Regions from separate parts of the Pseudoalteromonas sp. BZB3 genome, predicted to be linked through region 2. Evidence: predicted binding sites of a transcription regulator. Region 2 holds the regulator's gene; each other region holds the start of a gene.
What was found. Region 2 encodes sigma-54, which starts transcription at its own class of promoters, with help from an activator protein. Its sites were predicted from a motif close to GTTGGCACGNNNNTNGNNT; they were not measured.

Region 1 (9,829 bases), on a different contig from region 2:
GCTTTTTGAGCCCCCATGTCCATCTGACGAACTAGTTGGCCTTTGTCATCAAATATACTGACCGTTAGTTTCTCAACTGGACTTTGAGCAATGATCGAGCCTTTCGCTAATTGGTCATCACCAAAGTCTATCGAATCCGATTCTAATAGCGCTTTTTTGCCGACTAGCGTAGATGCCTGTAATGCAGAGTTAGAGGTCATTGAAGCTGACAGCATGTCAAACTTTTCATTTAAACCAGAAATACCTTCGGCCATCGTAAAATTCGTCATCTGCGAAATCATTTGGTCATTATCAGCAGGTTTACTCGGGTCTTGATAAGACAGTTGCTGAGTAAGTAGCGAAAAGAAATCTTCTTGCGTCAATGCATCGTTTTTCTTATCGCTCTGCGTTGTTTTATTTTGCTCAGACCAACGTAACGAATCCATATATGAAGATGCGGCATTAATATCGTTACTCATCGGCTATACTCCCACTAGCGCTGACCAAGTAATAAAGTTTTGCTGAGCATTTGCTTGGCTGCGTCAGCAACTTGGACATTGGTTTGGTACGAACGTGAAGCAGAGATCATGTTTGCCATTTCTTCTACTACATTCACATTTGGTTTATAGATGTACCCGTCTTTGTCAGCACTAGGGTGATTAGGGTTGTACTCAACCTGTAATGGCTTATCACTCTCTACGATGCCTAGCACTTTCACTCCTACCGATGCATTTAGCTGGCTTGGATCATGTGCCTCAGACGCTTTGGTCAGTTCAGCTGCAAATACAGGGTGTCGCGCTCGATAAACTTTATCTTGGCTAGAACTGATGCTATTGGCATTTGAAATATTACTCGCTGTGGTATTCAATCGAATATTTTGAGCACTCATTCCTGAGCCTGCTATATCGAAAACATTATATAAGCTCATGGTTATGCTCCTTGACTACCTAGGGCTTTCTTTAGCCCTTTAAACTTGCCAGTTAAAAATTGCAAACTTGCCTGATACTCTAATGCGTTTTGTACATACAAGTTTCGTTCCACTTGTATATCAACTGAGTTACCATCACCTGTATCTGCTTGATTTGGATTACGAAATAGCTCAACACTACTATTTAACTGGCTGCCGCCATGTAGATGTTTACTGTCTGTTCTTTGCATCATGTTGCCACGTTGCTGAGACGACTTTGCCGCTTTGAATGCCTGTGCAAAGTCGATATCTTTTGCTTTGTATCCTGGTGTGTCTGCGTTCGCAATATTACTTGCTAACATCTCTGCACGTTGTGAACGTATCAACATAGTATGCTGATGAACCCCAAGTGCTTTATCAAAACTAATTGCCATGACACGACTCCAAAAATTTGACTCTACGAAGTATAAGCAATAAACGAGCCAATATAAGAACATTTTATTTCAATAGGTTAGGAGGGTAATGTATAGATAGAAAGGTTTGAGGAGAAATGACTAAGATATAAAAAAGCGGCAAGTAGGTTGCCGCTTAGTATTTATTATGTTTTCTTACGGTAAATAATCCCTGGATTACATCGGATCATTTCGAATTCATCACTTAGCCCTGCCATCGACTCGGATGCCCCTAAAAACAAATACCCTCTAGGGTTCAGAGCCTGAGCGAACTGTGAAATAATCTTAGCTTTGACTTCTGGCGAAAAGTAAATCAGTACATTTCTGCAAAAGATAACATCAAATTTCCCCATCAAAGAGTAGGAATCGAGCAAGTTAAGGTGCCTAAAATTAACCATTCTCTTTATTGGATCAACAACTCGCGCCATGCCGTTACCACTGTCTTGAAAAAACTTTTGACGACGTTCAACTGACAACCCTCGTGCCAAAGCCAATGAGTCATACTCTGCGTTTTTACACATATCAAGCATGGTATTTGATATGTCAGTCCCGACAATTTGCACACCCATTTTCAGTGCACCAGGGTTTTGAGATTGATACTCCTGTGTCGCCATCGCAATAGAGTATGGCTCCTGACCTGAAGAGCTTGCCGCTGACCAGATTTTTAAGCCCCTACGGGTGTCTTTCAATTCTGGGTAAATTTTACTTTTTAACAACTCAAAAGGATAAGTATCTCTAAACCAGAGAGTTTCATTTGTGGTCATGGCATCAACAACAGCAGCCCTTAGCTGACGTTCATGGGGACTCAATGTTTTAGCGACAAGCGCAGAAAGAGAGTCCACCCCAAAGCGGGCCATCAACGGAGCTAAACGGCTTTTTACCAAATAAAGTTTGTTATCTCCAAGAACAATACCACATTGCTGCTCTAGGAAGGTTCTGAACTGGTCATATTCGCCTTGTTGAAGGTTTTTATTTTCCAAGATACTACCGCCGTTATCTAATCACAATGAACCCATTTTTTAACCGCTGTTGCTAATTCATCAGGGTTAAACTTTGCAATAAAATCATCAGCGCCAACTTTTTCAATCATAGCCTGATTAAACACACCACTTAGTGAAGTGTGTAAGATTACATGCAAAGGGGCTAATTTTGGATCTGCTTTAATTTCAGCAGTTAACGTATAGCCATCCATTTCAGGCATTTCTACATCTGAAATAAGCAGGCCTACACGCTCAGTTATGTCATTTTGACAATCAACTTCTGCAATCTCTTTTAGCCTAATTAAAGCTTCTTTACCATTTTTTGCTAATTCTGTTTGAACACCTAATGGCTCCAAAGCACGCTTGACTTGGTTTCTTGCAACTGCAGAGTCATCTGCGATAAATACAATTCGCTCACCAAGGTCTTTTTGCATTTCACCATCAGACACTATTTCTTCGCTGACTTCAGTATTAACAGGGCATATTTCGTTGAGAATCTTTTCTACGTCTAGTATCTCGACTAGTTCGTTTTCAATTTCTGTAACTGCCGTTAAATAGGAGTACCTACCCGCACCATCTGGTGGCGGCATAATTTTTTCCCAGTTCATGTTAACGATTCTTTCAACCGCACCAACTAAGAAGCCCTGAACAGAACGGTTATATTCAGCAATGATAATAAAGCAATCTTTAATGTTTTCGATGGGTGGACCACCCACAGCTAAAGACATGTCGATAACTGAAATAGTTTGACCACGAATATGGGCAACGCCGCGAATGTAAGAATTTGATTTCGGCATACTGGTGAGGGGCGGACACTGAAGCACTTCTCTAACTTTAAATACATTGATGCCAAATCTTTGACGACCTCTCAGTCGAAAAAGTAGCAACTCTAGGCGGTTTTGCCCAACCAACTGAGTACGCTGGTTTACAGAGTCTAAAACACCTGCCATTTCAATCTCCTACATAACGGTCATCTTGGTAATATCATACGCTTTAAAGGATACTAATCATAGAAGTACCTTGAAGGAATATGGTATTTCACGCAAAATCTTTATACCTTGTTTCTCCAAATAAGCATAGTCGAAACATCATGAGTTTGTTAAAAAAAACCAAATCATATGAGATTTTTTGTGCAATGGCTTGTTTTCTAGCCAGCTACATGAGCCAAGCACAAATTTATACGAACACCAACTTAGAAATGGGGGCTGAAAGGTTTATTACTCAACAAATTAAGCTAAACCCTGATATCAAAACAAACATTAAAGCATTACCATTAGATGCTCGGTTGTCTAAACGTGCGTGTGAGAGCCCTTTATCATACTCAACCAATGCCAAACCGCCTTTTAACCGACAAGTTACTGTAAAAGTAAAATGTGAAGACATATCTGGCTGGACTCAATTTGTGCATGTAAGAATTGAAGAACTTCATCCTGTGATCGTTACGACTCAGGCCATTAACAAAGGAGAGCTGATTACCAGAGAATCTATCAGCATTGAATTTAAACCTAAACATTTTGTCAGGGCCAGTAATTTAGATGCTGAGCGATATCTACTTGGTAGTAGAAGTAAAAGAGTAATTAGAGCAGGTACCGCCATTGGACTCCATCATATCTGCATGGTTTGCAAAGGCGACAACGTAACTATTTATGCTAAAACTCGCACTTTGACGATAAAAACTACTGGCGTTGCACTCCAAGATGGGAACATTGGTGAGCAAATAAGAGTTAAAAATCAAAAGTCTGGAAAAACTATCTCAGCAAGAGTAAAAGATGTAGAATCTGTAGAGGTTAATATTTAATTTTTTTGCTAAAGTTATACACTAACAAGCCGATAGTAAGGCATGAGTAATTTTAGGGTCAATTATCATGGTTAATAATGTAAAAGGGCAACCTCAGTCCAACAGCACGCTTAATAATATTAAGCAACAAAAAGCTGAATTACAAAAATCGGATGCTAATCAAGCAGCTGTTGTAGCTAAAGCTCCCCAGAAGGCAGCAACTGATTCTGTAAGTTTAACGCCACAAGCACAGCAACTTAAAAGCTTGCAAGAAAAAGCACAGCAACAACCGGCTTTTGACAGTAAAAAGGTTGAAGAGCTTAAAAAAGCGATAAGCGAAGGTAAGTATCAAGTCGATGCTGAAAAGCTTGCAAAGAATATTGCCGCATTCGAGTTTGACGTGTATGGATGATCAAATTAATCTTTGTCATCACAAGTTAGAAAATCAGATACAGCATCTAAACGCTTTGACCCAGCTCTTAGATGCTGAGCTAGAATGTCTTGCCAGCAAAAAGGGCGATGGCCTTAAAGACATCGCTCGTGAAAAACTCACTCTTCTCAATTCCATTCAAAAACTAGATAAAGAAATTTCAGGCTTTAACAAAGATATTTTTCAATTCGAACAAATTACACCTTTAACCAACGCAGTTAACTCTTTGCTCTTAAAGTGTAAGAAACAAAATGATGTTAACGCCCAAGCCGCCCATCAAGCTCAGCTTGCGGTACGAGAATTAAAAGACATAATTATCGGTGCTCCAACCTCCATCACATATGGGCAAGATGGTGGAGTCGTCAGCGCGAACTCTGAGCTAGTTAAAAATCTCAAAGCCTAATGGTTAAAAGTTGAGCACACACTTGTTTTTAGTTAGTAGTAAATCACTCGCTTTACTTTTCTTGGTTTGATAGCGCTAATATACAACTCGTGTACTTTTTTCATGTCTAACTCTAATTCTGTCGCATAAGTATCACCGACAGAGTATGTCTTCACTATTTTAGCGCCTTTGATTAAACCGCCGACTTTACTCGATAAGCCATCCGTTTGCGCAATTGCCCCTTTTACAGTCATCGTTGATGTGAGCTTTTGCCCGTGCACTTGCTCGGCAAGTTCTCTGTATGCTTCCAGTTTAGATACTTTAATTGCCATCAACATCTTTTGCGCATCCGTTTCACCTGGTTGACTGCTCAAAGGCGCGTATCCCACAGCTCGTAAAACAGGATAGTAATCCGGCGCTTCGTAGGTATACTCTATATGTTTATCAAATATTGAGCTACAGCCTGAAAGTAGAATAGAACATGTTACTAATGATGAATAAAAAACGTTTTTCGCTTTCATAATAAACACACCAAATTAAAGTCTGCTCATTCAATGCATTTTTCACGCCAACAAAGCTGGTACGTCTATTGCTTTTGATCTTTTAAGCAAATCAGTTTGGAATAGAGATGATGAAACATATTCTGATAATTGTACTACTTGTATTCTGCGCTCATGTAAAGGCGGAATGGTTTGAGGTAGTCGGTTATGGCGGCATAGTTGATGGTGATACGTCTTCAGCAAGACAAATGGCTGTCAAAGATGCCATAACCCAAGCTTTGATATTCTCTGGTGCTACGGTGTCTAGCGTTCAAACAGTTGCCGACGGTGTTCTCGAGCAAGACGAGTTAAAGATTAAAACCCATGGTCAGATACAACATGTGAATTTAATCAATGAACAGCAACAAGGCGAGCAATACTCTGTCACGCTACATCTAGATATTATCCCCCAGCAAGCACACTGTCTTGAGTCAAAATTTAATAAACAGATTACTGTCACACAAAGCCAATTGACACACCCAGATCAAGCCAGGCTAGGTCAAATTTTTGACATACCTAAAGCCAGTTCACAGCGTTTATTTAATACTTTAAACGAGCGAAATTTAGGCGTAAAAATGATTCCATATATTGATCGAAAACTAGATGTCAGGGCATTCTTTGCACAACAGTTTGAATATAACGCCGACTTAATTGACACGTTAAGTCGCAGTAGTAACAGTCAGTATGTGTTGCTGAGTCAAATAACAGATATTTCTCAAGGCAGAAAAATGAACAACGATTACGCATTTTGGGAAAGTGAAGCCTTTATGCGCAACTTTAAAATTGATTTTGCGCTATTTGATTCACAAACAAATGATCAAGTCTGGTCTCAGCATTACAGCGCTCAAGGTATTTGGCCACATAAAAAAACTCAGATTGTGAATGTAAATAGTGAGGAGTTTTGGCGAACCGATTATGGTCAAAAGATTCAAACTATTTACAATAAGGTGAGTCAAGATTTGAACTCCGCTGTAAGTTGTCTTAAGACAACAGGTAAAATATTAATGATCGACTCTGATAGAGTGGTGATTAACTTAGGACAAAGCCATGGGCTTGAAGCGGGGCAAGTACTTTCAATCCTTCACAGAAGCAATTTGACTGCGGCAAATGGCATGCAGTTTTCACATCATATTCAAACCATTGAACAAGTTGTAGTTGAACAAGTGAATGCGCAAAGTGCCATCGCTAGAAACTTAAGTGACAGGCCTTTAAATAATATTCAGCTTAATGACGTCATTAAAGTGGTTGCTAAAGAACCTGAATCATTCTCGTTAAAATAACTTCATATACTCACAATTCAAGCAATAAAGTAAGGGTAATCTAGTTTTTAGATTGCCCTTATTTGTTTTACTTACTTTAATCTAAATATGCATTATAGATAATAAAGGCATTCAACTATGAGGAAATTAATATGCTAGAAAATCGTGAAGGACAAACTGTACCCTCTGTATCATTTCCTGTGAGAATTGGTAATGATTGGCATACCGTCACAACAGAGCAACTTTTTAAAGGCAAGACAGTCGTAGTATTCTCCTTGCCAGGCGCTTTTACTCCAACATGCTCATCTACACACTTACCGCGCTATAACGAGCTGGCAAATGCATTCAAACAAAACGGTGTTGATGACATTATTTGTTTATCAGTAAATGATACCTTTGTTATGAACGCCTGGGCGAAAGATCAAGAAGCTGACAACATCACCCTTCTCCCTGATGGAAATGGAGAGTTCACGGACGGGATGGGCATGCTTGTCGATAAGGCTGACTTAGGCTTTGGTAAACGAAGCTGGCGTTACTCTATGCTGGTTAAAGATGGCGTTGTTGATAAAATGTTCATTGAGCCTGATGTACCTGGTGATCCTTTCGAAGTTTCGGATGCCGATACCATGCTTGATTACATCAACCCAGAGTGTGAAAAGCCTCAGCCTATGAGCTTGTTTACCAAACCTGGATGTGGCTATTGTGAGAAAGCTAAGGCACACCTGATCAGTAAAGGTATTCAATTCGAAGAGATTGTATTGGGCCGTGACGCTAGTCTAACAAGTTTAAAAGCTATTTCAGGCCAAGAAACAGTGCCGCAAGCATTTATCTCTGGAAAGTATATTGGTGACTCAGAAGCGATACTGTCGCATTTTTGATGACTGGTTTAAGCTGTTGATAATACTCAATTGAGCAAATTAAGTTAAGCTAAAGATAACAAGGAAGTTATTTTGCTGTGATTAAAATATATGATTTTAAGGTAGTAGTGATATGAATAATCAAAATGAGTGGCGGAGTGGACGGGACTCGAACCCGCGACCCCCGGCGTGACAGGCCGGTATTCTAACCAACTGAACTACCACTCCGCAGTGGTGGGTATTTACAGAGCCAGTTCTGGTGTGACTCTTAGATATCTAATGGCGGAGTGGACGGGACTCGAACCCGCGACCCCCGGCGTGACAGGCCGGTATTCTAACCAACTGAACTACCACTCCGCAGAGATATCTTATTTTTTATTTGCATTGGCGGAGTGGACGGGACTCGAACCCGCGACCCCCGGCGTGACAGGCCGGTATTCTAACCAACTGAACTACCACTCCACGAGCAAATAATTTCGATTAAAACATTGGCGGAGTGGACGGGACTCGAACCCGCGACCCCCGGCGTGACAGGCCGGTATTCTAACAAACTGAACTACCACTCCACTGAGTTTTAATCTTTTCCTAATTGGCGGAGTGGACGGGACTCGAACCCGCGACCCCCGGCGTGACAGGCCGGTATTCTAACCAACTGAACTACCACTCCACACTTAGGAAAGGGTGCCTAAAGGCATTTTGTAAGATTGGCGGAGTGGACGGGACTCGAACCCGCGACCCCCGGCGTGACAGGCCGGTATTCTAACCAACTGAACTACCACTCCAGCGCGACTTACAAATTTTAGAATAATTGGCGGAGTGGACGGGACTCGAACCCGCGACCCCCGGCGTGACAGGCCGGTATTCTAACCAACTGAACTACCACTCCGCTTTATTCTTGTTGTCAGGTTGCTCCCTGACAGCGGCGTGAATAATACGAATCGACCTGTTTAGAGTCAACTGTTTTTTTTAAAAAAACTGTCTTTTTTAGTCTCCATCCATAGAAAGGTTCAAAATATCACCTGATTTGTTATTTTTTGAACCATTCGGATCATTTGCGTTATCTTTGTCGTCATCCTGTTCTGTTGTCGATTGCTTTTTCTTGAATGACGGTAATTTAATTTTCAGCTTAATTGGTTTCTTTTGAACAAAAACTCTGATGGCTAACCAGCCAATTAGCATCACAAAAACATTACCAACAGCAATAATCGTGATTAACGCACCTGTGCCCAAGGTGGGTTCTGGCTCTGGAGGAGGTAATTTAGCAAGTAAAGGGTTTACTTTTGGCGCTTGTAACTCAGGTACCTTCTCAATTGGCCTTTCAATCTCAAAGTTATACATAGGTAACTTGGCCATAAATTCTCTACCATTGATATTTTCACCAAAGACAGAAAACTCGATTTGATAACGACCCCAATCGTAATTGCTTACTTCTAATTTGCGGTAAAGACGTGCTTCTGGGTTAATCGTAAAGATTTGCTCTTCACCATTTGGATAAAATATTTTGCCTTGAAAAATAACCGTTTCAGGTTTGATGATATTTTGATCCAGCTTAATCAACAGTTCATGACTAGCTGTAGTATTACTGGCAAGCGTCAAATCAAACTCAAAGGGGGGCTCTGCGATAACGATAGGTGCTTGTACTACCCTGCGTTTAAGAATGGGCGTTTCAATATAGAACTCTGGTTGCCACTCACCTGCAGGAAAAACCAGTTTAAATTCTCCAGTAAAAATACCGTCCATTGGTCTTTCATCAAATTCGCGACCATCATCTTTAAATTCGGTCACACTTTGTGTGCCAGCCCCAAAATTGTCATATTGATCATTGTTGGTACTCACGAACTCAACGATTAGGCTGACCACATCACGAAAATAGCCGACATCGATAGGCTTATCATCGTTCGTTACTTGGCCAGTCACTTTGAGTGTTTCTCCCCTAAACATCAGTTTAGGTAATGGCTCTACCACCAGTTCAATGTCACCTAACACCATAATTCGGCTATCGGGTTGCACTCTACCTATTACCTGCCAAGGACCTGGCATTGGGTTTTCTATGGTAATAAGGTCATAGCTTGCTTCATCGTACCACTCTAGCATTTCATCTTTTATAGCATGATGCGCGTAGTATTTACTACCATCAGGTTTGACTAAGATAACCGCTGGGGAGCCTGGCTTACGAAAGAAAAGCAGTGTTATTTTTTCGACTTTATGATCAATACGGAAGCGGTTATCTAACAGCGGAACTTCATTTACTTTGCGATTATTCTTCA
Region 2 (9,829 bases):
TTCTTCTAGTGACAATGCTTCTTGTAATACCGCTTCGACTTGGTTTGTTTCCATTAGATTCACTCAAATAAGTTAGATACCTGGCCTAACTCCATCAATTTATGCAGTTGCTCAGGTATATTTTTCAGCTCAAGGCGCTTACCTTGGCGTTGCAAAAGACCTAAAGAGTGAATTAACCAAGCTAAGCCCGCCGTGTCAACCCTAGAAACCTCAGAAAGGTCAAAATATAGGACTGACTGCGTACTTTGTAGCTGTTGGTTAAGAAGGCGTTCATCTATTAAGCTATTTCGGGTTAATTCTCCCTTAATCGCTACCACACCTTCATGTTGTGGTGAAAACTGCAAATTAGTTGCCATCATCACCTCTGAATTGAACTGGTAAACGGCTCTTTTTATCTAGAAGGTCGATGACATGTTCGATACCTTGTTGACGCAGCACACCATGCAATTCAGTTTGTTTCGCATCAAGTAATGAAATACCCTCTGCCATCATGTCATATGCACGCCACTCATTGTCTTTCCCTTTGCGTACCTTGAAGTCAATCTTGATATCAGGTTTACCTGGCTCAACAATGCGGGTTTTTACAACTGCAACATCATCGTCATCAAAACTGCGGGCTTCTCCAAACTCCACCTTTTGGTTTTTATACTGAGTAAATACGCCAGCATAAGTTGCCACTAAGTAGCGCTGAAATACATCAATGAATGTTTTAATATGCTCAACAGCCTGCTTTTTCTCAGCTGGATCTGTCATGGTACGTACTTTTTGAATATAGCTACCAAGCACACGATAAGCCGCATACTTGTAATCTACATATGGCATCAGTTCTTGTTCAACAATAACACGTAAGTGCTCTTTGTCAGCCGAGATGATGCCTTGATCTGTGGCTACACGTTTAAATGTATTGTCAGCAACCTGCTCAACCATTTTATACGGATCGGTTAAATCCACCTGTGATGCGGCGAGCACCTGAGCAGACATCACTAAACCTGCAGCAACCATTAAAAACTTCTTAAACATGATTATTCCCCACCTTGGTTAAACAGGAATTGACCAATTAGCTCTTCAAGCACCAATGCCGATTTAGTATCAGTTAACATGTCACCATTTTTAAGCGCGACACTTTCAACACCGAATAGGTCATCTAATTCAGAGCCTGCATTACTTGTCACTTCATTTCCTAAACAGCTTTGCTTCGCTGATTCAGCAGCAATAACTGGAGAAAGGCCAAGGTACTGCTCACCTAAAATACCTGATGTTAAAATAGAGACCGAGGTTGTATCAGAAAACTGACACTCGTAGCTTGCATCAATACTCATATTCACAACTGGTAAAAACTCTTGTGGGTGAATATAAATACTTTCAACGCGACCGATCACGACACCGCCCACTTTAATCGGCGCACGCGTTTTTAGAGAACCAATATTTTCAAATTTAGCGCTCAGCGTGTATGTATCACCATTACCACTGATCCCTGAGTTTGCAACTTTAAGCGCTAAAATAGCAAACGCTGCCACGCCAAGTGCGACAAATAAGCCAACTAAAATTTCTATTTTCCGTGTATTCATAATTTCTCAAAACCCTTAACTTGAAAACATCACCGCTGTTAATAAAAAGTCGAAACCTAAAACGGCCAGCGACGAATGAACAACTGTTTCTGTGGTCGCTTTACTGATCCCTTCTGATGTAGGAACACAGTCGTATCCTTTGTAAAGCGCAATCCATGTCACGATCAGTGCAAAAACGAAGCTCTTGATCATGCCATTTAAAATATCTTGCTGGAACGACACCTGAGACTGCATGATTGACCAGAAGCTGCCTGAATCGACACCTAACCAATCAACACCTACTAAGTGCGCACCAATAATTGCAACGGCGGAAAATATCAGTGCCAAAAGTGGCATACTGATAAAACCAGCCCAAAAACGCGGCGCTACAACCCTTTTAAGTGGGTCAATTGCCATCATTTCCAGACTTGATAACTGCTCGGTTGCTTTCATCAAACCAATTTCGGCGGTTAATGCACTGCCCGCTCGACCGGCAAATAATAGTGCAGTTACAACCGGACCCAACTCTCGCAGTAGACTCAGTGCAACCAAAGGACCTAAGCTGTCTTCAGCGCCGTACCCCACCAAAACAGTATAACCTTGTAAAGCCAGTACCATACCGATGAATAAGCCCGACACCATGATGATCAATAATGATTGATGACCTACCATGTAAAGCTGCTTAATTAACAGCGGCGTGCCTTTTTTAAAATTAGGCACGCTAAGTAAGGCGCCCAATAACATACGTGTTGCACGCCCCAATGAGGCAAAACGACCCAGTGTTTTATGGCCTAGTGCTTGTAAAAAATCCATTATTGCTGGGCTCCTAGTAACAATTCATCTTCGTAAGGGGCAGCTTTAAAGTGGAAAGGCACTGGACCGTCTGATAACCCTTTCAAGAATTGCTGCACCAGTGGTGAACTATGTTGCAACATCTGCTCTGGCGTACCCGTGCCAATCACGCCTTGTTCAGCAATAATCACCACATGATCGGCAATACTCAGCACTTCTGTTACATCGTGCGTTACGATTAAAGAAGACAAACCTAACACTTGATTAAGCGACTTGATCAGGCGTACTAACACGCCCATTGAAATTGGATCTTGTCCAGCAAACGGTTCATCGTACATGATGAGCTCAGGATCTAAGGCTATTGAGCGTGCTAGTGCTGCACGTCTTGCCATACCACCAGATAGTTCTGACGGCATTAAATCTCTGGCACCACGAAGACCGACAGCTTGAAGCTTCATAAGTACAACAAGGCGAATTAGCTCTTCACTTAATTGCGTATGTTCTCTAAGAGGAAAAGCGATATTGTCGAATACTGACATATCTGTAAAAAGCGCACCGCTTTGAAAGAGCATGCTCATTTTCGTACGGGCTTCGTAAAGTTCAGCACGGGTCATACCCGGTACACTTTGCCCTTCAAATGTAATATCGCCACTATCCGGCTTTAATTGACCACCAATAAGGCGCAACATAGTGGTTTTACCAATACCACTCGGGCCCATAATTGCGGTTATCTTCCCCTTTGGTACCGAGAAACTCATGTTCTTATAGATGGTCCTATCACCTCTGGAGAAAGTTACATCCTTGATTTCGATAATTGATTGCGACAAGTCGCGCTCCACATTCTGGTTCACCAATTTGTATATCATACTTTTTTTTGGTTTTAGTGTGAAAAGAGAATTCGTAAAATTTTGTAAGCGATAGATACAGCTCTGCTTTAGTAATAGCTCACTTCATGAATAAAGCTTTTTACCTAGCGTTTTGTTTATACTTTTTTTTATGCTTTTGATACTATTTGCCGCAATTTTGTTTTCGTTGTTGGCATATTCTTTTTATGATTTTATCTTTCATCATTTTGATACTTGGTTTTGCCGCGTTAGTTTGGAGTGCGGACCGCTTTGTCTTTGGCGCGGCAGCATTGGCAAGAAATTTCGGTGTACCGACATTAATCGTAGGTTTAACTATAGTAGCAATGGGCTCATCGGCCCCGGAAATGATGGTTGCAGCGCAGGCTGCTTTTGCAGATAAAACAGATACCGCAGTAGGTAATGCGGTGGGCTCGAACATCGCCAATATATTACTGGTATTAGGTATTACCGCACTATTGCGCCCACTTTCAGTTGGCTCTGGTATCTTAAAACGCGAAATGCCATTACTTGTAATTGTGTCTTTAGGTGCTTGGTTCATCGTCAGTGACAATCACTTTACTCGCACTGAAGGCCTTGTTTTATTTGCTGGCTTTATCACTTTTCTCGCAACCTTACTCATTTTAACCAAACGCTCAGGCAACCAAGACGATGACCCTTTAGTTGCTGAAGCATGTGATGAAGTACCTAATGATGTACCAACCAACAAAGCTATTTTATGGTTAGTCGTGGGTATGATCATGCTTCCTATTAGCTCAGGTTACCTTATTGAAGCAGCCATTGATATTGCCAAATATTTTGGTATGAGCGACTTATTAATTGGCCTGACAATCATTGCGGTTGGTACCAGTCTTCCAGAGCTCGCAGCCTGTATCGCTGGCGTACTTAAAAACGAAGACGACCTAGCAATGGGTAACATCATTGGCTCAAATATTTTTAATATTCTCGCTGTTCTTTCTATTGCGGGGATCTTAAACCCAGCAGACATAGATGCAAACATCGCACAACGCGACATTTACATTATGCTAGGCGCGACGTTCATTTTAATCGCGATGAGCCTAAGCCTCAAAGGCACTCGCCGCATCAACCGCGTTGAAGGGGGCCTGCTTCTTGCCGCGTTCATCGGGTACATGTATTACATTATTTAGTTGTTGGAGTGCACATGACTGCTGAACAATTTACTAAAACGGCTTTAAATGTCATCGATATTGAAAAACAAGCCATTGATGAAATTGCACAATATATTGATGAAAGCTTTGTTGAAGCATGCCAAGCTGTTTTTGACTGCCAGGGCAGAACCATAGTCATTGGTATGGGTAAATCTGGACACATAGGCAACAAAATAGCTGCGACACTCGCCAGTACAGGCACCCCCGCTTTTTTTGTTCACCCAGGTGAAGCAAGCCATGGTGACCTGGGTATGATCACCAAAGACGATGTGGTTTTATTGATCTCAAACTCAGGAGAGACCAGCGAAGTCGTTAATATTATTCCTGTTATAAAGCGCATTGGTGCAAAAACCATTGCCATGACTGGCAACCCTAATTCTTCAATGGCTAACCTTTCAGATATTCATTTATGTATCGCGGTCTCAAAAGAAGCCTGCCCATTAGGATTGGCGCCAACAGCGAGCACGACGGCAACACTGGTAATGGGAGATGCACTTGCCGTTGCCCTACTAGAAGCACGTGGCTTTACTGCCGATGATTTTGCACTTTCGCATCCTGGTGGTTCTCTCGGTAGACGTTTATTACTGACCTTAGATGACATCATGCATCAAGGTGAGCAAATGCCAATCATCGAAACAGGCAAGCTAATCAAAGATGCGTTATTCGAAATATCGAGCAAAGGCTTAGGTATGACGGCAATCGTCGATGAAAAGGGAATCTTAGCCGGTATTTTTACCGACGGAGACTTACGCCGTATTATTGAGCAAAAACTCGATTTGCACAGCGCAAAAATTGATGATGCAATGACAGTCAAATGTACAACCGCAAAAGCTGATATGCTTGCGGCTGAGGCGTTAAACATCATGGAAAACAAACGCATTAATGGGTTAATCGTGGTTGATGAAACTAATCGCCCAATTGGCGCTCTGAACATGCAAGACTTATTAAAAGCAGGAGTCATTTAAATGCAATTTGCCGACTTATATCAGCCTATTAGTCAGGATGTAGTAACCAGAGCAAAGCAAATTAAGTTACTTATTTGTGATATTGACGGCGTATTCTCTGACGGCCGTATTTACCTTGGCAATAACGGCGAAGAATTAAAGGCATTTAACACCAAAGATGGCTTCGGTATAAAAGCACTGATCAACTCAGGCGTTGAAGTTGCCGTCATCACCGGTCGCCATTCACAGATTGTTCAGCAACGTATGACTAGCTTAAAAGTAAAACATATTTACCAAGGGCAAGAAGACAAGTTGCAAGCTTACGAAGAGCTGAAAGCCAACCTAAACCTGACAGATATCGAAATTGCTTATATTGGTGACGACGGTCCTGATTTGCCAGTCATGGAGCAAGTGGGTTTTGCAGTGGCCGTAAATGATGCACACCCAATCATTCGCAATCTTTCACACTACACGACTTTACTGCCTGGTGGATTTGGCGCAGTGAGAGAACTAACTGACTTACTCATGTTGTGCCAGGGTCATACACTCGGCACATCAGGAACAAGCGCATGACGGTCAACCGCGTCATATTATTAATTATTTTTGCACTGACCATGTATTGGATATGGTCACCGTATTTTGATCAACCTAAAAAGCAAAGTTCGACCGAAGAAGAGAGCATCGCCACGCCAGATTATGTTGCTACAAATTTAAAGCAAACTAAATATTCTGAAGCCGGTATGCGAAATTATCTAGTCGAAGCGAATAAAATGGAGCTTTATCAGCAGCTCGGATTTAGCCATTTTACCTCGCCTACATTCACCCTGTTTAATGGCCCACAAAATTGGCAACTTTCGGCCAATGAAGCCACTTTATATGAAAATAATATGCTGATTTTAGAGGGAGATGTTAAAGCCCTAAATCTGACTGAAGGTGCTATGATAAGCCAAATCAGCGCAGACCATATTCAAGTAGATATAACTCAGCGCGCCATGCGCTCAGATCTACCCGTAGAAATTGTGGGTCCTCATTTAAATATAAAAGGACAAGGCCTCAATGCCGACCTCAATACTGAAATTATTGAGCTCATTAACCATACGCGAACCATTTATTATGACCAATAAACTACTTCTTTCACTGCTACTACTCGGCTTTTCAAACTTTGCTTTGGCTGAAACAGCACCTATGTCACAAGTATCAATTAAAGCAGGTAAGCAGCAAGCACAATTAAAGACAAACATTGGTATCTTTGAAGAAAATGTTGAAATCATTCATGGCAACCGTGAAATTTATGCAGACAGATTGGAAGTACATCAGCGTGAAGAACTCGGTGAAAACAAGCAGCTTTTAGTCGCAACAGGCAAACCAGCTCGTTTTATCGAAAAGCAACCGGATGGCACAGTATTAAGCGCCAGCGCAGAAGAAGTTAGGTATGACGTTGCCAATAGACTACTTACCATCAAAGGCAAAGCTGAAATAAGCCTGGGAGGTCAAAGTACAAAAGCTGAAGCGATTATTTATGACATCGAGAAGCAACTGATCAGTGCTGAGCGAAACGAACAAAATCAGCAACGTGTTCACACGGTATTGATACCAGAGAAAAAAGCATCAAAGTCTAACCCTGAACAAGGTCAATGAGCATGAGTGTGTTAACTGCCACAGCCCTAGCAAAAAGCTACAAAGGCCGCCAAGTCGTAAAAAATGTCAGCCTAAGTGTGGAAGCCGGAAGCATTGTTGGTCTTCTCGGTCCTAATGGCGCAGGTAAAACCACCAGTTTTTACATGATCGTTGGTCTTGTGCCTAGCGATAAAGGCAAAGTCACAATAGATGATGAAGATATCACTTTGCTACCTATGCACAGTAGAGCACGCATGGGCATTGGTTATCTGCCTCAAGAGTCCTCAATCTTCAGAAAGTTGACTGTTTATCAAAACTTAATGGCTATTTTAGAGACCCGTAAAGACCTCAATAAAGTACAAAGAGAGCAAACTTTAGACGACTTACTGGATGAGTTTAATATTCAACATATTCGGGACAGTCAGGGCATGGCTTTATCAGGTGGTGAGCGTCGCCGAGTTGAAATTGCTCGCGCTTTAGCCGCAAACCCTAAATTTATTCTTTTAGACGAGCCTTTTGCTGGCGTTGATCCGATTTCGGTGTTAGATATAAAGAAAATTGTTGAGCATTTAAAAAACCGCGGCATTGGTGTCCTCATTACAGATCACAATGTAAGAGAAACCCTTGATGTTTGTGAGAAAGCTTATATTGTTTCACATGGTGAATTAATCGCGTCAGGTACGCCTGAGTCAGTTTTAGCTGATCAAACCGTAAGAGACGTCTACCTAGGTGAACAATTCCGTCTATAGTTAAAGCAAGACATAATCCAAATAACAAAAAGGATTGTTAGAAATACATGAGGCAATCGCTACAGCTGCGCATGGGGCAGCAACTAACCATGACACCACAATTGCAACAAGCAATTCGCTTGCTGCAATTGAGCACACTTGATCTACAGCAAGAGATCCAAGAAGCGCTGGATAGCAACCCTTTACTCGAAGTAGATGAGTCGGAATTAGAGCCAAGTACTGATGGCAATGATTCAGACAAAGCGACCAAAGACACTGACTCTAGCGAGCAACTCTCTAATTCTACTGATGATGGTCACGGTGATGAACCGACCAGCGATTACGAACTCGATAGCGATGCAGCACTGAGTAAAGACACTGTCAGTGACGATCTCGCGATGGATGTGACATGGGACGAGTACATGAGTGCAGCACCGAGCACCAGTAGCGGCCCTATGCCTGAAGACGAAACGGTTTATCAGGGTGAGACCACTGAAACATTACACGAATATTTAATGTGGCAATTAGAACTCACGCCATTCAGCCCAACCGATAAAGCCATTGCCGTTGCCATTGTTGAAGCCGTTGATGACGCAGGCTTACTTACCGTCAGTACCGAAGAACTCTTAGAAAGCATCAATGAAGGTAATGACGAAGAATTAATTGAACTCGATGAAGTTGAGGCTGTATTAAAGCGTATTCAACTCTTTGACCCTATCGGTATTGCGGCTCGATCATTACAAGAATGCTTATGTATTCAACTTAACCAGTTTGAGGCTGATACGCCATTCATTAGCGAAACAAAAATGGTGTTAAGCGAGCATATTGATCTACTTGCTAGCCGTGATTACCGCACTATCATGAAAAAGACCAAGCTCAAAGAGCCTGAGTTAAAAGAAGTGATGACACTCATTCACAGCCTTAATCCTAAACCTGCCGCCAGCATTATTCGTGAAGAATCTGAGTATGTTATTCCTGATGTGTCGGTGAAAAAAGTAAAAGGTCGCTGGGTTGTTGAGCTAAACCCTGAATGTATGCCTAAAATTAGGGTTAATGATCATTATGCGGCAATGTCACGCTCAGTAAAATCAAGCACTGACAGCCAATTCATTCGCTCTCACCTACAAGAAGCAAAATGGTTTATTAAGAGCTTAGAAAGCCGTAATGACACTTTAATGAAAGTTACCAATTGCATTGTGCAACAACAACAGGCATTCTTTGAACATGGACCTGAGGCAATGAAGCCTATGGTTTTGAATGATGTTGCTGAGATGGTCGAGATGCACGAGTCTACCATTTCTCGTGTCACCACTCAGAAGTACATGCATACACCCCGTGGCATTTTTGAGTTGAAGTACTTCTTCTCAAGTCACGTAAGCACTGAAAACGGAGGTGAATGCTCATCGACTGCGATTAGAGCATTGATCAAAAAGCTAATTGCTGCAGAAAATACAGCTAAGCCATTGAGCGACAGCAAAATTGCAGATATATTGGCAGAACAGGGAATCAAAGTGGCACGTCGTACAATTGCAAAATACCGCGAGTCACTCTCTATTCCACCGTCAAATCAGCGTAAGAGCTTGATTTAAGACGTAAACCAAGAGAAGGAAAATGCTTATGCAACTAAATTTAACTGGTCGTCACGTAGAAATTACAGATTCATTAAGAGACTATGTAAACACGAAGTTTGCAAAGCTAGAAAGGCATTTTGATCACATTAATAACGTTCACGTGATCTTAGATGTTGAGAAGCTGGTACAAAAAGCCGAAGCTACCGTTCATTTAAATGGCGGTGAAATTTTCGCTTCAGATGAACACTCTGATATGTACGCAGCCATTGATAAACTCGTTGATAAACTCGATCGCCAAGTTATCAAACACAAAGAGAAATTAACTCGACACTAACCATGAAACTTAGCTCGATTATCAACAAGGACTGCAGTAAAGCTGCGGTCCTTTTTAATAGCAAAAAACGTGCGCTAGAGTACATCAGTGAATTAGCGAGCCAACACCTTCCAGAGCATAACGCCCACGAAATATTAGATGCATTCCTAACGCGGGAAAAACTAGGTAGCACAGGCATAGGCAAAGGTATTGCTATTCCTCATGGCCGCCTTACAGGCATTGATACTATTTTTGCCATTTTAGTGACTAATCAAAACGGTATTG
Region 3 (9,829 bases), on a different contig from region 2:
GCGCTGGCATTTACGGTGAGTCAAACGACCAAGCATTGGCATTACAAGAGCTATTAACGCTAACTGACTCAGCTGAGAACCGTGCGCCATTCTACGATAACTACATCAATATTTTAGAGATGTTTGATGAAACATGGGCGGCTAAGCGAAGCCGAATGGCGGCTGCTAATGCCATGATGACCGCGTTTTTCCGTGCTTCACAAGCAGCGCCAAATGGTGATCCAGATTTCATCGCGCGTATGCAAGATGGCCGTTTACTAGATACCATGTATCGCTTCCAACGTGATAATCGTTATTTACTGCAAGCAGACGATAACTACTTCATTAAAAATGTGGTGAATGAGCTTGCGCGTTTCTTAAGTGTGCCGTCATTAAAAGATCAGGTTAAGCCAATGGTTAAGAACATTTTGGCATCAACCAGTCAGTATGATGAAACCGCGCCGTTATGGGTAAAAGCAGGCAGTATGGCAGATACATTTGACCGTCAAGATTGTGGTTACTACGACATCTGTGGCTTTGCATATTACTTAGAAAAAGAAACCTTAAAGTTTAACTATCAGTGTTCAGATACATTAAAGATCCGTGCTCAGCAGATGTATAACGATCAAGCTCAGTGGATCTGTGAAGTATTAGGTCAGCAGGAAGCGCATTTCCACAATGTATTAAAGACGTATAACATCCCTGTGGCAGATGACTATAACGATGCACTTGAACTGGTTATTTTCAACTCGTCAGAAGATTATCGCGACTATGCCGGCACATTCTTTAACATGGATACCAACAATGGTGGTATGTATTTAGAAGGTGCGCCGAATGATCCGAATAACCAAGCGCGTTTTATTGCTTATGAGCAAAATGGTGATGACTATTTCCACGTATGGAACCTACAACACGAGTATGTTCACTACTTAGATGGTCGCTTTGATTTATACGGTGATTTTGCACAGGGCTTAACCGCTGCTACAACTTGGTGGACAGAAGGTTTAGGTGAGTACATTGCATATCAAGACGGCTATAACCATGCAATCAATGTTGGCCAAGCGGGTAACGTAGCACTGTCTACTATTTTCACAAACACCTATGAGTCTGGCCAAGAACGCATCTATCGCTGGGGTTATTTAGCCGTACGCTTTATGCATGAGCGCCATTCAAGTGATGTGGCACAGATCCTAACTTACTTACGTAGCGGCGAGTATCAAGCTTATCAGCAATACATTGATGACATTGGTACACGTTATGACAACGAGTTTGCAAATTGGGTTGCGTCATTGGCTGAAGGTGTAAGCGGTATTGTTGAAAGAGGCCCAGATGATTCGGTGGCTGTAAATTCAGGTGATACTGGTAACTGGGCAGGCGAGCCAGAAACGATTGATACCGATTTCACGCCATGTATGGCAACGGATGCAGCAAACGAATTTGACCCAAGTAACAACCAGTTAAGTAAAGGTGTGACAGTGGTGGAATGTATTTCTCCAAGTTCATCGAGTGCAAACTTTGTATTTTCTAATTCAGGCTCTGAGCCACTGACGCTGCGTATTACCACTGAAGGTGGTTGGGGTAATCTAGATATCCTATACAAAGGCGGTAACTGGCCAACACGCAGTGACTACACAGCTAAATCGGGTGGTCACGGTAATACAGAATCGATTGACCTACAAATCGATGCCAATGAACACTGGCACTACTTCTCTCTTGATGGTCAATTTGGCGGCGCCAAGATGACGGTGGAGATTGTAGAGTAACCCTACAACAGAAGTAAAAATCAGTTTCATTATTTGATACGTCCCTAAAGCCACTCGCAAGAGTGGCTTTTTTGTTTTCAGTATATTAGCGGGGCAAGGCCGCTTTTAATTTCAGTTTGCAAAGCGGTGAGAGAGTGCAGTAAAAAAACAGGCATAAAAAAAGAAAGCATATGCTTTCTTTTTTTGCTTAGTTTGTATTTAAAAATTAGCGCCGGTTGGCGGTATTTTACCATTATGTGTTTTAGGCCTTTGATGGTGTTCATGGCCGTGTTCAAGCTTTTCGTTATGGCCATGACGATTTCTGGTTTGATGATTCGGCTGCAGTGGTGGAGCTGAAATATTGGGGCTTACAGGTGCAGCTTGCATCGCCGGTGCCTGTACATCAGCTGTTTTGTGCGCCATCGCAGTAATTGGCTGCTTTAACTGTGCTTCTTGCGTTGGTAGTGAACTGGGTGGCGCATTTTCCGTATGCTGACTAGTTAATACAGGAGGCTTTAATGGTACTTCTTCTGGTTGCGAATTATGCGTGAAAATAATGATGCTAGACACCGCCATTAACGCAATAGGAATGACAATTTTATTCATACGTCACCTCTGGATATTGTATACATTAAACTTATCACTTCAATAGGTCTAAACCAAGTTTGGCATGTATAAAATTGTAAATATATTAATGATAAAAAGTAACCATTAACTAAGATTGCTTGCTAGTATTAACTTAGATCATTACCCCAAAGGAATTTGTGCATGATGATGCACACGGAAGAACAACTAACCACATCACCGCTGCAATTTTATCGTCGTGCATTTTGGGTTGCGCTCGCGATTACGATTATGTTGGCTGCGACACTGACATTGCATTTGTATAACCTTAAACTGCAACAAGCATTTACTCAGTTTGAAACCCATTATGAACGGCTAAATAGCCAGTTAGATAAAACGCTGACAGCCGTTGATAATATCTTTCTGGCCGTTAATGTGAGCTTAGAGCAACCTCTTGGTTATGAGCTTTCTCAACCTAAAACCTCCCCCATTGTTCGCCATTCAAATTATTATTATCAATCTCTGGGTAAGCACTTTGGTGAGTTGGTCGGCTATGGTGACTTAACAGGTGTTGATTTATCGCATCCATATTGGCAAAAAGTGATGGCTTTGGGTGGGGTGTTTAATACTTCTTTGGCTTTGCTTGAACCACTTGAAGCAATTGCCTACGTCAGTGATAGTGGCCTAGTCTTTGTCAAAAGCAGGCATACTCAGAACAGTGAACTTTTGAGCAAAATTGTTTCAGGCAGCTTTAAAGTAAATACAGACCCTTCTAAATTCATGGTCAGCCAGCGATTGGAAGTGGCAGGTAAAAGTTATTTTGCGTTCTCTAATCAGCGTATTTCAAGTTCACGTGCTCATACGCTGATGATCTTTGATGCGAGTAAGTTCCAAGCATTGTTTTATGATAAATCACAACCAAAAGCTGAAGTCTATTTAAGTGATAAATTACATCGGAACTTAATTACAGATTTGTCATTGGGTAAGCCTGTTTATCCAGACCAAGGTGAAATTGCACCTTGGCATGACGGGGTTATATTTTATAAAAGTGAAGCATCGCGCCCGCTTGATATCGTTATGAGCGTGTCTGAGCAAGGCTTTGCTGAGTCTATTATTTATAGTCTAGGGCTAGAATTTAGTTTTATTTTATTATTTATTTTAGCAACTTACTTTCCCTTGCACTGGCTTTGTGAACAAATATTTGTAAGACCATTGAAGGAGCTTTTCTCATTTATTCAGCAGCCCGAAAATCACTCCAATACTTATATTGTGCCTAAGCTTTGGCTTTCTGAATTTAAACAAATTAAAACCATTCATCAACGTCGCGCTCAGTTATTTTCAAGGGTAAAAGAAGATCATCAAACGCTCACCGATCAACTTCAACAGAAGCAGCATTTTCTGGAGCTTGCAGGGCAAGATAAAGAGCGACAAAGTGCGGTGCTTAAGGGGGTGTTAGATGCGGTGCCAGATGCCATTTATTATAAAAATACTGACGGAGTATTGATTGGCTGTAATAGATCTTTCGAGCGCTTGCTCAAAACAAGTAAGCTAAACTTGCTCGGCAAAGACTTTAATGATTTTGCTGAACACTTCCTTGCAATAATGGATATTGAAGCAAAAGTTTCAGAGCAACATAAACCCTTATCTCAGCAAATGAGTGTCGAGCACAGTACTTACTTTGTTACGGTCGCGCCTTTTTTCAGTGAACAACTAGGTGTAATGGGGTGTGTCGGGGTTTTACGTGATATTACTGAGCACCAAAAAGCACTGCAATCTTTGCAAGTGTCTGAATCTAACTTTAAATCTGCTATTGAGTATGCACCTAACGGTATAGCGCTTGTAAAAGTAGATGGCACTGTAATGATGTTAAATAAAGCCGCTGAACGTTACTTAGGTTGTTGTAATAAACAAGGGCAGCACGTATCCACACTGTTTGGTTATGAGAATTATCAGCAAATTTCTCAGGTATTAGAGCATTTATCAAAGCACAAACAGTCTGTTGACCAACTGAGTTTGACACAATCTGGAAGCTATCCGTTTCTCGATTTGCGTGTGTCTTTGGTATGTGACAGTGAAGAAATGCCCAAGTATTTTGTGATCCATATTCAAGATATCACAGAAATTACCACGTCAAGGATGGAAGCCGAAAGAGCCACATTAGCCAAAAGTCGCTTTATTGCCAATTTAAGCCATGAGATTAGAACCCCCCTTAATGTCATTATTGGGCTGGTGGACATGGTAAAACGCGCTGTCACTGAGAAGCAGCAGCAAAGTCGCTTAGAAACTGTTACGCATGCCGCTGAAACCTTATTAGAGATGCTGAATGATATTTTGGATTTTGCCAAAGTTGAAAGTCACGAAGTGAGCATAAAAAATAACGATATTATTGTTAGTGAACTCTGTGAAAATCTTCAAGAGTTAATCGAACCGCTGGCAAACAAGAAAGGGCTAGCAGTTTCCTATATAGTTGATGAAAATGTATGGCCTTGTTTATATGGCGATAAACAAAAGCTTACGCAAATTCTGTTGAACTTATTGAATAATGCTGTGAAGTACACACAAAAAGGCACGGTAAGATTTGCTCTGAAGCTCACTTACTCTGATGCTGAGACACAAACCATTCAATTTTCAGTTAAAGACACAGGCATAGGCATTAAAGAAAGTGACCAAGTAAAACTATTCGATGCTTTCACTCAAGTTGATGATAGCCTGTCTAGAGAACACGAAGGAATAGGATTAGGGCTTGCCATAGTAAAACATGAAGTTGAGTTATTGGGGGGCGCAATCGCCTTACAAAGTCAGTTTGGTAAGGGCAGTGAATTTTACTTCTCACTCACTATGAATAAAAAGCTGTCCTCAGCTGCAAAAGTAGCTAAAAGGTGTGCATATTTTGGTGCTGCTGCCCCTAATTTACTTGAAGAGTTTGGTATATGCACAATACGAGAAGCGGATGTACTGCCAGACAAGTATCGTTACTTGATTGTTGAAAAAGGAAGTTTATCTAAGTTACCACTTACTCTTTTGAGCTCTATGGCAGGTCTTAGGCGCATCTATGTGAATCAAGCAGAGCCTAAAGTAAACGACGTAGACTTGGCAGACATATCTTTGCGCTGTGAAGAAGGAGCATTTATTCAATCGTGCTTATCAGATATATTTTTCAAATCTCAAGAAGTGGCAGTTTTACCAGAGTCTCTTGAACATGAAGCTAAAAATCCTAAACCTCAAAGCGGTTATCAAGGTTCATTATGTTATGTGGTCGATGACAATGACATAAACTTAGACATCGCTAAAAATTTATTGCGGCAATTGGGCGTCAGTGTTGTCGTCAGTCAAACGGCAAAAGATATTTGTGATGCGGTCGATAACCTAAGGCCAGATATTATTTTTATGGATATCCATATGCCTGAAATTGATGGCTTTCAAGCAGTTAAGCAACTCAGTGGTTGTCAGTATTTAAATGAGATCCCCATTATTGCCCTGACAGCAAATGCAGAAATATCTTCTCAACAAGAATATTTGCATTCTTCGATGCAGGGATATATTAATAAACCTGTAACCATTGAAGAGTTAGAGAAAATATTGGTTAAGTATGTAAAGCCACAACGTAAGTTTTTTGACGAAGCCTTTGCGCTTCAGCAAATGATGGGTGAAGTCACATTATTAGATAATATGATGGTAAAATTTCTTGAGATGTGCGAGAAATATATAACGCAATTAAAATCAAGTTTAGAGACTAAAGAAATGATTTTATTAGCGCATAGTATTAAAGGGGCATCAGCCGGATTAGGATTTGAACAATTAGCAGAAGCAGCGAAGCAGTTAGAAGCAGAGTTAAAACAACAAAAAAAAATAGTAAATCCTAAGTTAGTCTTTGAGCTTGAAACACAATTATTAAAAGTACAAGCGTTTCTGAAAAATAGAGCAAGTGGGTGTTAAATGGCAAAAATTGCGCATATTTTAATTGTAGATGACGACCCGCTTAATCGTGTCGTATTAGAGAACACCTTGTCAGATGAGTACAGTATCTCACTGTGTGCAAGCGGTGAAGAAGCGGTCAGTTTTCTAGAATCAAATACGGTAGATTTAATTATTTCAGACATTCGTATGCCAGGTATGAGTGGCTATGACTTGCTTGAAAAGCTAAAAGAAAAACAGAGCACTTATTCTATCCCATTCATTATTATCTCTGCGAGTAACAGTTACAACGATGAAGCTAAAGGGCTTGAAATGGGCGCTATGGACTACATCACAAAGCCGTTTAGTCCAGTCATTGTAAAAGCAAGGGTAAAGAATCACTTAGCAATAAAGCAAAAGAATGATTTACTCGAAAAGTTGGCTGCAATTGACGGCCTAACAGAGATCCCCAATCGTCGGTTATTAGACGAAACCTTAGCGAGTTATTGGCAGGATTGTTCACAAAGCCATGAGCCCTTTTCGTTATTCTTAGTTGATATAGATTATTTTAAAGAATTTAATGATACCTATGGTTATGCAGCGGGTGACGAGTGTTTAATAAAAGTCGCACAAGCTTTGAACGAAAGCAGCCGTAAACATAATGGTTTCGTTGCTCGATATGATGGAGTGCGATTTGCAGGGCTACAAAAGGGTAAAAATAAAGAGCAAATCTCACTGTTTGCAAAACATATGCATGATGTTATTGATGCGTTGAAAATCCCTCATAAAAGCTCGCCAATTTGCGCTCATGTCAGTATTAGTATTGGCATAGTACACATAGATAAGGATTTTAATGGCAGTGATCAAGATGTTTTAAAGATTGCTGATGACGCGCTTGTGAAGTCACATATGCAACAAGAAAGGGTCACAATATTAAGCCGTTAGAAGAGTTTAACGGCTTAATGAAATGCTTATAGAATTTGTAGTAGAGCTGATTGACCAAAACCAATTAGCTTTTCATCCTTAAACACCAGTGGCGTGCACTCGTCTTTTGTTACTTTGCCATCAGAATGTTTGCTGTTTGTTGCAATGTAAATCACTTTGAAAACGCCTTCATCTTTTTTCACTAACTCTGTAAAGTCAGGAGTTGGCAATTGACCCAGTACTTGGTTGTAGTCGGCACCTAAGTCTAGGCTCGCTATAGTTTTACGGTTTTCTTCTTGCTGATATTGCCAGCGATTACCATTGTGATTTGACGCCCAGCCTGGCTCAACGCCATCATCAGAAACAGCCACAATACAGCCTGAAAGTAATGGTGCACTTAGCGCAGCAACAAGTAATAATTTTTTCATTGTAGATTTCCTTAAAAAATTCGTTTCAGATAATTTGTTTTTATTAGAGCAATATTGTTGCCAACTTTAAAAGTCTTTATTTTACAATTGCCTGTTGTTTTTTATACAGATTTTGAAGTGTTGACCCTTCTAAATTTTAGGGTTATTCACCAAATTTTAGCGAATTACACAACAACATTACGGGCTCTGCCATTGTTAAAGTTAACAATATTATTTGCGATTTCTTTCACTAGTCGTTCAATAGATTCTTTTGCCGCCCAAGCTGTATGTGGGGTCAGTATTAAATTGTGACCTTGATAATTGGCAAGGGGATTGTTTGCTTGTGCAGGTTCAACAGATAATACATCAAAGCCAGCTCCTGCAATTCGGTTATTTGTCAGAATTTCAACTAAAGCTGATTCATCAACTATACCGCCTCTGGCTGTATTGATCACAAAGCTGGTAGGCTTAAGCAAACCTAAGGTCTTACTATTGAATAAATTTCGGGTCTCATCATTAAGCGGGCAATGAATAGATAACACATCGGCCATCTTTAACGCTTCGATGAACGCTGTTCGGCCAGGACGAATATCATTAGCGTTCGGTCTTTCAGCAATAATGACCTGTGCGCCAAATGCTTCAGCAACTTTGCCAACCGCTTGCCCTAAGCTACCATGGCCAAAAATCACAAAGTTTTTACCCGACAATTCAGTGATCGGATAATCAAGGCGACAAAACATATTACTTTGTTGCCAAAGACCATTCGCACAATCTTGCTGGTAGCGGTGAATATTAGTCATTAAGTTGCCAAGTAGAGTAAAAGTATGTTGCACGACTGATGAGGTTGAATAACCCGCGACGTTACAAACACGAATGCCCAATTCTTTAGCCGCATCAAGATCAATGTTATTCGTGCCAGTCGCAGCAACACAAATGAGTTTTAGATGAGGTAATTCAGCTAAGGTTGTAGCATCTAGCACCACTTTATTAGATATTACAATGTCTGCATCTTTGCAGTGAGTAAGTACCTGCTCTTTATTTGTGTGCTGATATGTGGCCAATTCACCAAGAGCTGACAAAGGTGTTAGATCAGTATTGGCGAGTGTGGCGGCATCAAGTAAGGCAATCTTCATAAATTTAATCTGCTCTGTTGACCTTGGAGTTTACTCAAAGGTTTATAATGTGCTTAATAAGTCGGGAGTGTAAGATGAAAATAGGCGAATTAGCAAAGCGTTTAGATATTAGTACGGATACTTTAAGGTATTATGAAAAGCATGGCCTACTGAGTTTTAGTGAACGCAGTGAGTCAGGTTATCGTATTTATGGTCCTAAACATGAAAAACAAATGCAGTTTATTTTAAGAGCAAAAGCAGTCGGGTTTAGCCTTAAAGAAATTCAAGAATTGTTAGCAATTAAGGTAGAAAAGCAACAACATAGCTGTGGTGAAGTGAAACAACTTACTTTGCAAAAAAGACAAATTGTTCGTGATAAGATAGCTGAATTACAACGTTTCGAAAAATCTCTATCATTGTTGGCAGATGCCTGTTGTGGCGGCCCTGAGCTTGCGACCGGCTGTTCAATTTTAACCACCTTGGAGGCAGCAGATGACATTGTTATCTAATTTCTGGTCTTTATTTTTAGTTTCAGCCCCTTGGTTAATGTTGGGGTTATTACTGGCAGGCCTTTTAAATATCTTCATACCTAAAAACTTTTTACAAAAGCACTTAGGTAAAGAAGGTGTGTGGACGACCATTAAAGCAGCCTTAATTGGCGCGCCAATGCCATTGTGTTCATGTGGTGTTATTCCTGCCGCAGTAGGACTTAGAAGGGCTGGCGGATCGAAAAGTGCCACCACGGCGTTTTTAGTGTCTACACCAGAAACTGGTGTAGATTCAGTATCAGTGTCTTATGTGTTACTTGGGCCATTTATGGCGATTATCAGGCCAATAGCCGCCGTGTCGAGCGCGATAGTGGCAGGTTTATTGGTTGGTAAAGAAGAAGCGTCAGAAACAAAAAACTTAGATAAAGGCAATCAAGCCACTGCATCTGAAAATTCAGTATCTATGAGTACAAGCTGTTGCGCTCCTAAGCTAGGGGATGTCGAGGATGACACTGATAAGCAGACAAGTTGCAGTAGTAAAAAAGCAGAAATAGTAACAAAGCCAAAAGCATCATGCTGCTTAATGTCATCTGATGAAGTGATACAAAAGAAAGAAGAGAAGCCCGCAACAACAAACTGTTGTGGTTCGAAGAAACTAGAAGAGCAATCAAGCTGTAGTAGTGAAAAAGCAGAAACAGTAGCTGATACAAAAACAGCTT

Region 1: the regulator sigma-54 is predicted to act here: its motif matches at 5,484-5,502, upstream of ABMY35_RS15955 (flagellar assembly protein T N-terminal domain-containing protein).
Region 3: the regulator sigma-54 is predicted to act here: its motif matches at 7,578-7,596, upstream of ABMY35_RS08080 (DUF3192 domain-containing protein).

The regions. Positions count from the first base shown of each region.
Region 1 is NZ_JBECOS010000014.1:11,229-21,057, reverse strand. Features, by position in the region: gene ABMY35_RS16000 (flagellar hook assembly protein FlgD) at 1-458, opposite strand, end outside; gene flgC (flagellar basal body rod protein FlgC) at 473-907, opposite strand; gene flgB (flagellar basal body rod protein FlgB) at 910-1,320, opposite strand; gene ABMY35_RS15985 (protein-glutamate O-methyltransferase CheR) at 1,485-2,318, opposite strand; gene ABMY35_RS15980 (chemotaxis protein CheV) at 2,336-3,268, opposite strand; gene flgA (flagellar basal body P-ring formation chaperone FlgA) at 3,409-4,116, shown strand; gene flgM (flagellar biosynthesis anti-sigma factor FlgM) at 4,184-4,507, shown strand; gene flgN (flagellar export chaperone FlgN) at 4,500-4,928, shown strand; gene ABMY35_RS15960 (LPP20 family lipoprotein) at 4,961-5,428, opposite strand; gene ABMY35_RS15955 (flagellar assembly protein T N-terminal domain-containing protein) at 5,536-6,726, shown strand; gene ABMY35_RS15950 (glutathione peroxidase) at 6,858-7,583, shown strand; tRNA gene ABMY35_RS15945 (tRNA-Asp) at 7,714-7,790, opposite strand; tRNA gene ABMY35_RS15940 (tRNA-Asp) at 7,843-7,919, opposite strand; tRNA gene ABMY35_RS15935 (tRNA-Asp) at 7,948-8,024, opposite strand; tRNA gene ABMY35_RS15930 (tRNA-Asp) at 8,052-8,128, opposite strand; tRNA gene ABMY35_RS15925 (tRNA-Asp) at 8,153-8,229, opposite strand; tRNA gene ABMY35_RS15920 (tRNA-Asp) at 8,268-8,344, opposite strand; tRNA gene ABMY35_RS15915 (tRNA-Asp) at 8,372-8,448, opposite strand; gene ABMY35_RS15910 (TIGR03503 family protein) at 8,547-9,829, opposite strand, start outside.
Region 2 is NZ_JBECOS010000001.1:382,362-392,190, forward strand. Features, by position in the region: gene ibaG (BolA family iron metabolism protein IbaG) at 1-54, opposite strand, end outside; gene ABMY35_RS01630 (STAS domain-containing protein) at 60-359, opposite strand; gene ABMY35_RS01635 (ABC transporter substrate-binding protein) at 346-1,020, opposite strand; gene mlaD (outer membrane lipid asymmetry maintenance protein MlaD) at 1,023-1,568, opposite strand; gene mlaE (lipid asymmetry maintenance ABC transporter permease subunit MlaE) at 1,584-2,363, opposite strand; gene ABMY35_RS01650 (ATP-binding cassette domain-containing protein) at 2,360-3,166, opposite strand; gene ABMY35_RS01655 (calcium/sodium antiporter) at 3,391-4,350, shown strand; gene ABMY35_RS01660 (KpsF/GutQ family sugar-phosphate isomerase) at 4,365-5,336, shown strand; gene kdsC (3-deoxy-manno-octulosonate-8-phosphatase KdsC) at 5,337-5,888, shown strand; gene lptC (LPS export ABC transporter periplasmic protein LptC) at 5,885-6,439, shown strand; gene lptA (lipopolysaccharide transport periplasmic protein LptA) at 6,429-6,953, shown strand; gene lptB (LPS export ABC transporter ATP-binding protein) at 6,956-7,681, shown strand; gene ABMY35_RS01685 (RNA polymerase factor sigma-54) at 7,729-9,249, shown strand; gene hpf (ribosome hibernation promoting factor) at 9,278-9,565, shown strand; gene ptsN (PTS IIA-like nitrogen regulatory protein PtsN) at 9,568-9,829, shown strand, end outside.
Region 3 is NZ_JBECOS010000008.1:489,460-499,288, forward strand. Features, by position in the region: gene ABMY35_RS08060 (collagenase) at 1-1,742, shown strand, start outside; gene ABMY35_RS08065 (hypothetical protein) at 1,941-2,327, opposite strand; gene ABMY35_RS08070 (ATP-binding protein) at 2,490-6,221, shown strand; gene ABMY35_RS08075 (diguanylate cyclase) at 6,222-7,124, shown strand; gene ABMY35_RS08080 (DUF3192 domain-containing protein) at 7,151-7,531, opposite strand; gene ABMY35_RS08085 (D-2-hydroxyacid dehydrogenase) at 7,696-8,643, opposite strand; gene zntR (Zn(2+)-responsive transcriptional regulator) at 8,718-9,131, shown strand; gene ABMY35_RS08095 (SO_0444 family Cu/Zn efflux transporter) at 9,115-9,829, shown strand, end outside.